2 regions of the Mycolicibacterium boenickei genome follow, and region 1 is predicted to be linked to the other one. Evidence: predicted binding sites of a transcription regulator. Region 1 holds the regulator's gene; the other holds the start of a gene.
The links. The regulator LexA, encoded in region 1, represses DNA repair genes until DNA is damaged. The targets are predictions, from matches to a motif close to CGAACANNTGTTCG.

Region 1 (4,592 bases):
CCGCAGCCCGGCGGCAATTCGGCCGGCGCGCACATCTTCACCCCGGTCGCCGAGCTACCTTTTGCCGGACACCCGACGGTCGGTGCGTCGTGGTGGCTGCGCGAACTCGGACTGCCGGTCCACACCCTGCGGGTGCCCGCGGGGATTCTCCAGGTCGAGTACGACGAAGATCGCGCCGTGGTCAACGCCCGTTCGGAATGGGCACCGGAGTTCGCCATCTACGACCTGGCCTCGGTCGACGAGGTACTCGCCGCCGATCCCGACGATTTCGACGATGCCTACCTATGGGCCTGGATCGATGAGCCGAACGGCACGCTGCGATCCCGGTCCTTCGCCTCGCACCTGGGGATTCCCGAAGACGAGGCCACGGGGGCGGCGGCAGTGCGGATGACCGACTATCTCAGCCGCGATCTGACGATCGTCCAGGGCAAGGGCTCGGTGATCGAGACCCGTTGGAGTCCGGAAGGTTGGGTTCGCCTGGCCGGCCGCGTCGTCGCCGACGGCACCACACGGCTGGACTGAACCTGGACTACGCCTCGGCGCGGTGGGCCCGCAGCGCCTCGATCTCGCGTTCGAAGTCTTCGGCTGATGAAAATGACCGGTACACCGAGGCGAACCTCAGATAGGCCACCTCGTCCAGTTCGCGCAGCGGTCCCAGAATCGCCAACCCGACCTCGTGGCTGGGGATCTCGGGCGTGCCGAGCCCGCGGACCGCGTCCTCGACCTTCTGCGCCAGAACGTTGAGGGCGTCGTCATCGACCTGCCTGCCCTGACAGGACCGGCGTACGCCGCGAATGACCTTCTCCCGACTGAACGGCTCGGTCACCCCGCTGCGCTTCACCACGGCCAGCACGGCCGTCTCGACGGTGGTGAATCGGCGTCCGCATTCCGGGCAGGACCGCCGGCGCCGGATGGCCTGGCCCTCGTCGGTCTCGCGGGAATCGACCACACGCGAATCAGGGTGACGGCAGAACGGACAATGCATTACCGCTCCTTCGTCATGCCGCCGGACAACTAGCTCGAGCGCCCTTGAGCGTACCCGCGTTGCCCGCGGCAGACTCACCGCCGGGTCCAGTGGGGTGTAGGTGCCCACGCCGACGCCGACCAGTGTGACTGGCAGCCAGGACGATTCAGCGGTCATCGCGCTGCTCAGCCAACCGGGGCGAGCAGCGTCTGTCCCGCGTCGACGGCGGCGGAGTCGAGCTGGTTGAGATCACGGATCTGCTCGACGACCCGGGCCACCGGGGCGTCCGGCGCGACCCGCCGGGCCACCTGCTGCAGCGTTTCGCCCGACTTCACCTGGACCACCGCCAGTTCGGTCGGCGTGGGCGTCTCGGTCCCGACGACCCCGCCGAGTTGGGCCACCAGGCCCAGCCACACGGTGATGCCCGCGGCGACCAGGGCCAACAAGACGGTGGTCAACGGCGTGATGGGGCGGCTGCGATGAGATGCCCGCGACATCAGCACTCCGGTTCCGCGGTATCGGACCGAGCCGGCGGACGGCCGGGACGGCGCCGGCCGCTGGACCCGGCGCAACGGCCTGGGCGCACCGGCACCGAACTGGGCGCGGGGCGACTGCGACCGCGGAGTGGCCCGAACAGCGCGGGAACGGCTATCGGCGGGGATATCGATGATCGCCATCTGACTGCCTTTCGGTGAGACGTATTCGCTCTTGTGTTCGAACATAGTCGCTCAAGTGTTCGATGGATAGAACATGTGATCGAACTGTTGCCAAACGATAGAACAGGGCACCGACAAGTTCGGGCGGCCGAGTCCGCCGACGCCCGCGACGCGGCACCGCGCACCACCCACCTGCAGACACGCCCGCAACACGCGTCGAACACATGTTTGATTAATGTTCGACCAGCGACTACATTCGCCCTCATGAGCGACGACCGCAGCAGGGACGGCAGCACCGACACCCCGGCCGGATCGGACGGCGCGGGCCCACGCCGGGCCGAGGGCGGCCTCACCGACCGGCAACGGACGATTCTCGATGTCATCCGGGCATCGGTGACCAGCCGCGGCTACCCGCCCAGCATCCGCGAGATCGGCGACGCGGTCGGCTTGACCTCGACGTCGTCGGTCGCCCATCAGCTGCGCACCTTGGAGCGCAAGGGCTACCTGCGGCGCGACCCCAACCGACCCCGCGCCGTCGACGTGCGCGGCGCCGACGATCCGGCGGCCGCGGTGGTGTCGACCGATGTGGCCGGCTCCGATGCACTGCCCGAGCCGACGTTCGTCCCGGTGCTCGGGCGGATCGCCGCGGGCGGGCCCATCCTGGCCGAGCAGGCCGTCGAGGATGTCTTCCCGCTGCCTCGCGAACTGGTCGGCGAGGGCTCGCTGTTCCTGCTCAAGGTCGTCGGGGACTCGATGGTCGACGCCGCCATCTGCGACGGTGACTGGGTGGTGGTGCGCCAGCAGAGCGTGGCCGACAACGGGGACATCGTGGCAGCCATGATCGACGGCGAAGCCACGGTCAAGACGTTCAAGCGGACCCGCGGTCAGGTCTGGCTCATGCCGCACAATCCGGCATACGACCCGATCCCGGGCAACGACGCGGCGGTGCTCGGCAAGGTCGTCACCGTGATCCGCAAGATCTGACGAACCCAGACAAGACCCGGCCGCATCGAGATGTGGCCGGGTCCTTCCGACTCAAGTTCAGTCGGTGCGCACGAATCCGTTGGTGCGGGCGAATTCCTCACTGGCGAACCAGATCTCGGCCACCGCGTCGTCGTACTCACTGCTGTCGGGTGCCCAGTACCGGCCGGACTTCGTGTCGGCCTTGATCGGGTATCCCTCCGGCGCGCGGTTCGGGTCGTCCAGCGGCAGGTGGATCGCGGTGGCACTGGGGATCTCGTCGAGTTCGATGGCAGCATGGCGGCCGCTGTGGGACTCGCTGCCGTAGGCCTCGGCCTCGGTGATCACCCGGGTCGGCGCGGTGTCGACGTTGTCCTGATCGCTCGGCACAGCCAGGCCGCTCGGCACCGCCAGCCCGCCGAGGGCCGCGAACCCTTGCGGAGACGCGCCGCCCGCCGCACCACCGAACGCCGCGGTATCGGCCGCGTCGTCTGCGAGTTCCGCTTCGATCTCGTCCTCGGTGTCTTCGCCCTCGGCTACTTCCTCGAAGTCCGCATCGATCGGCGTGTTGAGATCGTCGTCCTCATCGAAATCGTCGTCGTCGAAGTCGTCCTCTTCGAAATCGTCGTCCTCGTAATCGTCGTCGTCTTGATAGCCGTCGTCGTAATCCTCGAAGCCCCGTTCCGACTCCGGGCCGGCCAGCCGCGCGGCATCTTCCGGCGGCTCGTCGTCATCGTCCGGGGATCCGTACCCGCCGGACGGTCGGTGGGGAGCCGCCCACTGGCTCACCGGCATCGCGATATCGGTGGGACCGTCGTACGGCGACGCCGCGCCGCCGGCCGAGTCCTCACCCGCCTCGGCGAATCGCGCCGTCGTGGCTTCGCCGGCACCATAGGCGCTTGCGGGCGCGTAACTCGGCGCCTCGGCACCGCGGTCGTCCACGAACTCGTCGTCGTCGTATCCCCGCGATTCGTAGTGCGCCTCGTCGTAGCGGCCGTCGTCGTAGCGCGCTTCACCGGGCCCACCGTCGTAGTCGTCGTCGAACGGATCGTGGTCGAAGTCGTCATCGCCACCGCCCCTACGGCGGTGCCACAGTGCCGCTCCCACGATCAGACCTGCGAGCAGGAGCACCGGGATGACCGCGATCAGCCACCACCAGCTCCAATGCCAGGAGAACGGCTTCTTGGTATCCGCTGCCGACGGCTGGGGACCACCGGCATGAGGTTGCCCGACACCCGGAACCTGCAGCCCGCTCAACTCGGAAGCGAGTTTGGACGGCTCCGTGGTGAACTTGTTGGCCTCGCGGTCCCATGAGATCGCTCCCCCGCTGAACCGCTGGGTGATGACGGAGCCGTCTTCGGTCTGGTCGGCCATCGGAGCGCCCAGTGCGCCCTTGGCCCCGCCGAGCTTGTCCCAGGCCGCCTTCATGGCGCCACGCACGATCACTGCGCCGTAGTCGGGTGTCCAGAAGATGACGGGGTTGTCGGCCGCGGCGAAGGTGCTGATCCGGCTGTTCGGGCCGAGCCCGCCCTCGGCCTCGCTGGCGGTCGGGAAGCCCAGATCGCCTTCGGGGCCGCCGACGCTTTCGTACTTCTCCAGCAGTTGACCGGTGATCGCGTTGGCACCCGTGGCCTGGCTGTAGAAGATCTTGCCGCCCGCGTAGTTCTGGCCCAGCCCACCGTCGCCGACCGGGTACTGATCGCCGTCCTTGGCGCCCAGCGGACCCATCGGCCCACCCGCGGCCCGGCGTGCCGCGGCGATCGCCGCCGCGGGATCCGACGGGACGTCCAGGCCGGCGAGTTGATCGGCCAGGTCCGGCGGCACCGTGGTGAACGCCTTGGTCTTGCGGTTCCAGGAGATCTCACCGCCGGTGAACTTCTGGGAGATCACATCGCCGTCGAACGACTCGTCGTCGGACGGAACGCCCAGCACTCCGGCAGAACCGCCGAGCTTGTCCCAGGCGGCGTTGATGGCGCCCCGGACCACCCGGGCACCGGTGGCCGGCGTCCAGA
Region 2 (4,592 bases), 930 kb from region 1:
GATCGGCATCACGAGGTGGCCATGTGGTCGCTGGCAGCGGATGAGGCGAGGGCGTCGCTGTCTTGGCACTGCCGGTTTGCTAGCGTGAAGGCACTCCGAGCGGATTCTGGCGGACCGGGTCTGTCTGTTTGTCGCCGCGCTCGGACGTTCTTCATTTCATCTGCTCCGGTGTTCCTGCATCGATGTGTACGACAGGTACTTGGCTGATCAACGAAACCCCCAGCCCTGGAGTCGATTTCACAATGCTTTGTACGACAGTACGTTTGAGGAGGATGAGTGTCGGAGTACCGAGTCAACGATCCGGATGCCATCGCTGAGGTGCTTGCCGAGTACCCGCGGATGCGGCACGCCATAACGACCCGGGACTACGCGGCATTGGTGGATTTGCACGACCGCGAGTTTCTCGGGACCGAACTGCCCGGCCATCTGATCACCGCTGATGAGCACATCGCTACCACGATGAACTCGAGGAACCTGCAGATGGAGTTTTTCGATCTGCGGGTCAAGACGTTCGGCGACATCGCATTGTGTTGGGGAAAGCAGTCGCTGAAAGGTCATCTGGAGCCCGATGATCCCGGCACGTCGCCGGCCGTGGCGCAACTGGTCGAGGACGAGGGAGTGTTCTGGTCGATGCTGGTGGTATGGCGACGCACCGGCGGGCGTTGGCGCATGTTGTCCTACCAGGTAACTCCCTTGCCTGACATTTCTCGCCATGGCCTTCGTGGTCGTTCAGGACGCCAGGCGTAGTCGGTAGACGATGAAGCTCGGGTCGGTCGCCGCGGCGGAGAGTTCAGAAGGCCAGCGTTGGAGTGCTTGCGCGCTCGGTCGTGCCTCGACGATGCGGTCCGTGACGAAGCCGGCATCGGCGAAGGCGTTGATGCATTCGGCAAGCGGTCTCCGCCAAAACTGTTGAGTGACCTGCACTTCGGCCTTTCGCCAGGTATCGGTTGCGAGTTCGGTGTCGAAGTAGCCGCCTTGTTGCCCAGCCAAGGGGGCGCCGAAAGGGTGATCCACGGAGATGACGGCCCACCCTCCCGGGCGCAGCGCCGCCGCGAAGGACTGAAGGGGGATGGTCCAATCGCGCAGATAGTGCAGCGCAAGAGAGCAAAGTATCCCATCGCACGAACTCGGTTCGATGGGCAACGGCTCGGCCAGATCGGCGACCATGAACGTCCCCTGCCCGCCGCAGCGTGTTTGTGCTTCTTTGATCATGGCCGGACTGAGGTCGACACCGATCGGCCGTGCACCGTGTTCGAGGAGCCAGGCGCACTGCGCACCTGAACCGCAACCGGCATCAAGGATGACTTGATTCGACAGCGGTAGTGGAACCAGGCTGCGGAGGGCGGGGCGTTCCAACCCGCCGTTGTAGGGCCCGTCATCTGTGGTGGCTGACCACACCGCCGCAAGCTGGTCGTAGGCATGCCGCGTCGCATCACGATGAGATTTTGCGTCGTAATCTGCCGGGTTCATCAGGGTGATCATTCCATCGCTCGCCGACCCTGCCGAAGTGCTTGCGTGGGATGTGGCGAGAGGCATCGTGACGTCCGGACCTGAGCTGTGACCACCCCGCTGTCCTCGCGGCAAAGTCACCTACGTCGGCAACGGTAATCGAACAATTGTTCGATACACTGGTGGGGTGGGCTGGCATAACGGGCCGCCGAGCTGGTCAGAGATGGAGCGGGTGCTTACCGGTAAGCCCCGCCGCTCCGGCCTGCCGTTGGAACCCGCGGGCGACGGCGGCGACAGTCCGGCCTGGTCGCGCAAGCGCGGGAGCTACCAGCCGCCCGAGGTTTCTCGTAAACCCGGCTCGGTGCGATACGCCGAACTGCACGCGCACAGCGCCTACAGCTTCCTCGACGGCGCGAGCACGCCGGAGGAGCTGGTCGAGGAGGCGGCCCGGCTGAACCTGCGGGCCATCGCGCTGACCGATCACGACGGGCTCTACGGCGTGGTCCGGTTCGCCGAGGCGGCCAGGGAACTGGACGTCGCCACGGTCTTCGGCGCCGAGCTGTCGCTGGGGAACGTTCCCCGCACCGAGGACCCCGATCCGCCCGGCCCGCATCTGCTGGTGCTGGCCCGCGGGCCGGAAGGGTACCGGCGGTTGTCCCGCGAGATCGCCAAGGCGCACCTGGCCGGAGGGGAGAAGGGCAAGCCCCGCTATGACTTCGACGGGCTCACCGAGGCCGCCGGCGGCCACTGGCACATCCTCACGGGATGCCGCAAAGGTCATGTCCGTCAAGCGCTCTCGGAAGGCGGCCCCGAATCTGCCGCCACCGCACTGGCCGACCTGGTGGACCGGTTCGGCGCCGACCGGATCAGTGTCGAACTCACCCATCACGGCCATCCGTGTGACGACGAACGCAATGCCGTCCTGGCCGGGCTGGCCCCGCGGTTCGGACTACCGGTGGTGGCCACCACCGGTGCGCACTTCGCGGCGCCGGAACGGGGCAGGCTGGCCATGGCGATGGCCGCGATCCGGGCCCGCAATTCGATGGACACCGCGGCGGGGTGGCTGGCCCCGCTCGGCGGATCCCACCTGCGCTCGGGGGAGGAGATGGCCCGGCTGTTCGGTACCGAGATCGTGATGGCCGCAGCGGATCTGGGTGAGCAGTGTGCCTTCGGGCTGGCGCTCATCGCCCCGCAGCTGCCACCATTCGACGTCCCGGCCGGGCATACCGAAGACAGCTGGTTGCGCGAGTTGGTGATGGCCGGGGCGGCTGAACGGTACGGGCCCGTCGGCAGCGCAGCCAAGGCCTATGCGCAGATCGAACACGAACTGCGCATCATCGAACAGCTGAAGTTTCCCGGCTACTTCCTTGTGGTGCACGACATCACCCGGTTCTGCCGGGACAACGACATCCTGTGTCAAGGCAGGGGATCGGCGGCCAATTCGGCGGTCTGCTACGCGCTGAAGGTCACCAATGTCGACCCGATCGCCAACGAGCTGCTGTTCGAACGGTTCCTGTCCCCGGCCCGCGACGGGCCGCCCGATATCGACATCGACATCGAATCGGACCTGCGCGAGAACGTCATTCAGTATGTCTATGAGCGCTACGGTCGTGACTACGCCGCGCAGGTTGCCAACGTCATCACCTATCGCGGCCGCAGTGCGGTCCGCGACATGGCTCGGGCACTGGGCTTCTCCCAGGGGCAGCAGGACGCCTGGAGCAAGCAGCTCAGCCGGTGGAACGGACGTCCGGACTCGCCGGAGGCCGAGGACATTCCGGGGCCGGTGATCGAGTTGGCCACCCAGATCGCCAACCTGCCGCGGCACCTCGGCATCCACTCCGGCGGCATGGTGATCTGTGACCGCCCGATCGCCGACGTGTGCCCGGTGGAGTGGGCCCGTATGGCCAACCGCAGCGTGCTGCAGTGGGACAAAGATGACTGTGCGGCAATCGGTTTGGTGAAGTTCGACCTGCTGGGCCTCGGGATGCTCTCGGCACTGCACTACGCCATCGACCTGCTGGCCGAGCACAAGGGCATCGACGTGGACCTGGCCAAGCTGGACCTGTCCGAACCGGCGGTCTACGAGATGCTGCAGAAGGCCGACTCGGTCGGGGTGTTCCAGGTGGAGTCCCGCGCGCAGATGGCCACCCTGCCCCGGCTCAAGCCGCGGGAGTTCTACGACCTCGTGGTGGAGGTGGCGCTGATCCGGCCCGGCCCGATCCAGGGCGGCTCGGTGCATCCGTATATCCGTCGCCGCAACGGTCTGGAGAAAGTCGCCTACGACCATCCGTCGATGGAATCCGCGCTGAAGAAGACGCTGGGCATCCCGCTGTTCCAGGAACAGCTCATGCAATTGGCGGTCGACTGTGCGGGCTTCACCGCGGCCGAGGCCGACCAGTTGCGCCGGGCGATGGGCTCCAAACGCTCGACCGAGAAGATGCGGCGGCTGCGCAGCCGGTTCTTCGAGGGCATGGCCGAACTTCACGGCATCACCGGGGAGGTGGCCGAGCGGATCTACGAGAAGCTGGAGGCGTTCGCCAATTTCGGTTTCCCGGAGAGTCATTCGCTGAGCTTCGCGTCGCTCGTCTTCTATTCGTCGTGGTTCAAACTGCACCATCCGGCGGCGTTCTGCGCGGCGCTGCTGCGGGCCCAGCCGATGGGGTTCTACTCCCCACAGTCACTGGTAGCCGACGCCCGCCGGCACGGGGTGGTGGTACACGGTCCCGATGCCAACGCGTCCCTGGCGTACGCGACGTTGGAAAACGCCGGCTTGGATGTGCGGCTGGGTCTGGGCAGTGTCCGCCACATCGGCGATGAGTTGGCGCAGCGCCTGGTCGACGAACGAAATGCCAACGGGCCCTTCACCACCCTGATCGACCTGACCAACCGGGTGCAGCTGTCGGTATCCCAGACCGAGGCGCTGGCCACCGCGGGTGCGCTGGGGTGTTTCGGGGTCAGCCGGCGCGAGGCCCTGTGGGCGGCGGGTGCGGCAGCCACCCAGCGGCCGGACCGGCTGCCGGGAGTGGGCTCTTCCTCCCACGTCCCGACATTGCCGGGGATGAGCGCGCTGGAACTGTCGGCTGCCGACGTGTGGGCCACCGGTGTCTCGCCGGACAGCTATCCCACTCAGTACCTGCGCGCCG

Region 2: the regulator LexA is predicted to act here: its motif matches at 1,610-1,623, upstream of G6N57_RS28730 (error-prone DNA polymerase).

What each region holds. Positions count from the first base shown of each region.
Region 1 is NZ_AP022579.1:5,057,099-5,061,690, forward strand. Features, by position in the region: gene G6N57_RS24125 (PhzF family protein) at 1-522, shown strand, start outside; gene nrdR (transcriptional regulator NrdR) at 530-985, opposite strand; gene G6N57_RS24135 (LysM peptidoglycan-binding domain-containing protein) at 1,150-1,686, opposite strand; gene lexA (transcriptional repressor LexA) at 1,885-2,604, shown strand; gene G6N57_RS24145 (LGFP repeat-containing protein) at 2,662-4,592, opposite strand, start outside.
Region 2 is NZ_AP022579.1:5,986,137-5,990,728, reverse strand. Features, by position in the region: gene G6N57_RS28740 (YybH family protein) at 277-747, shown strand; gene G6N57_RS28735 (class I SAM-dependent methyltransferase) at 730-1,398, opposite strand; gene G6N57_RS28730 (error-prone DNA polymerase) at 1,637-4,592, shown strand, end outside.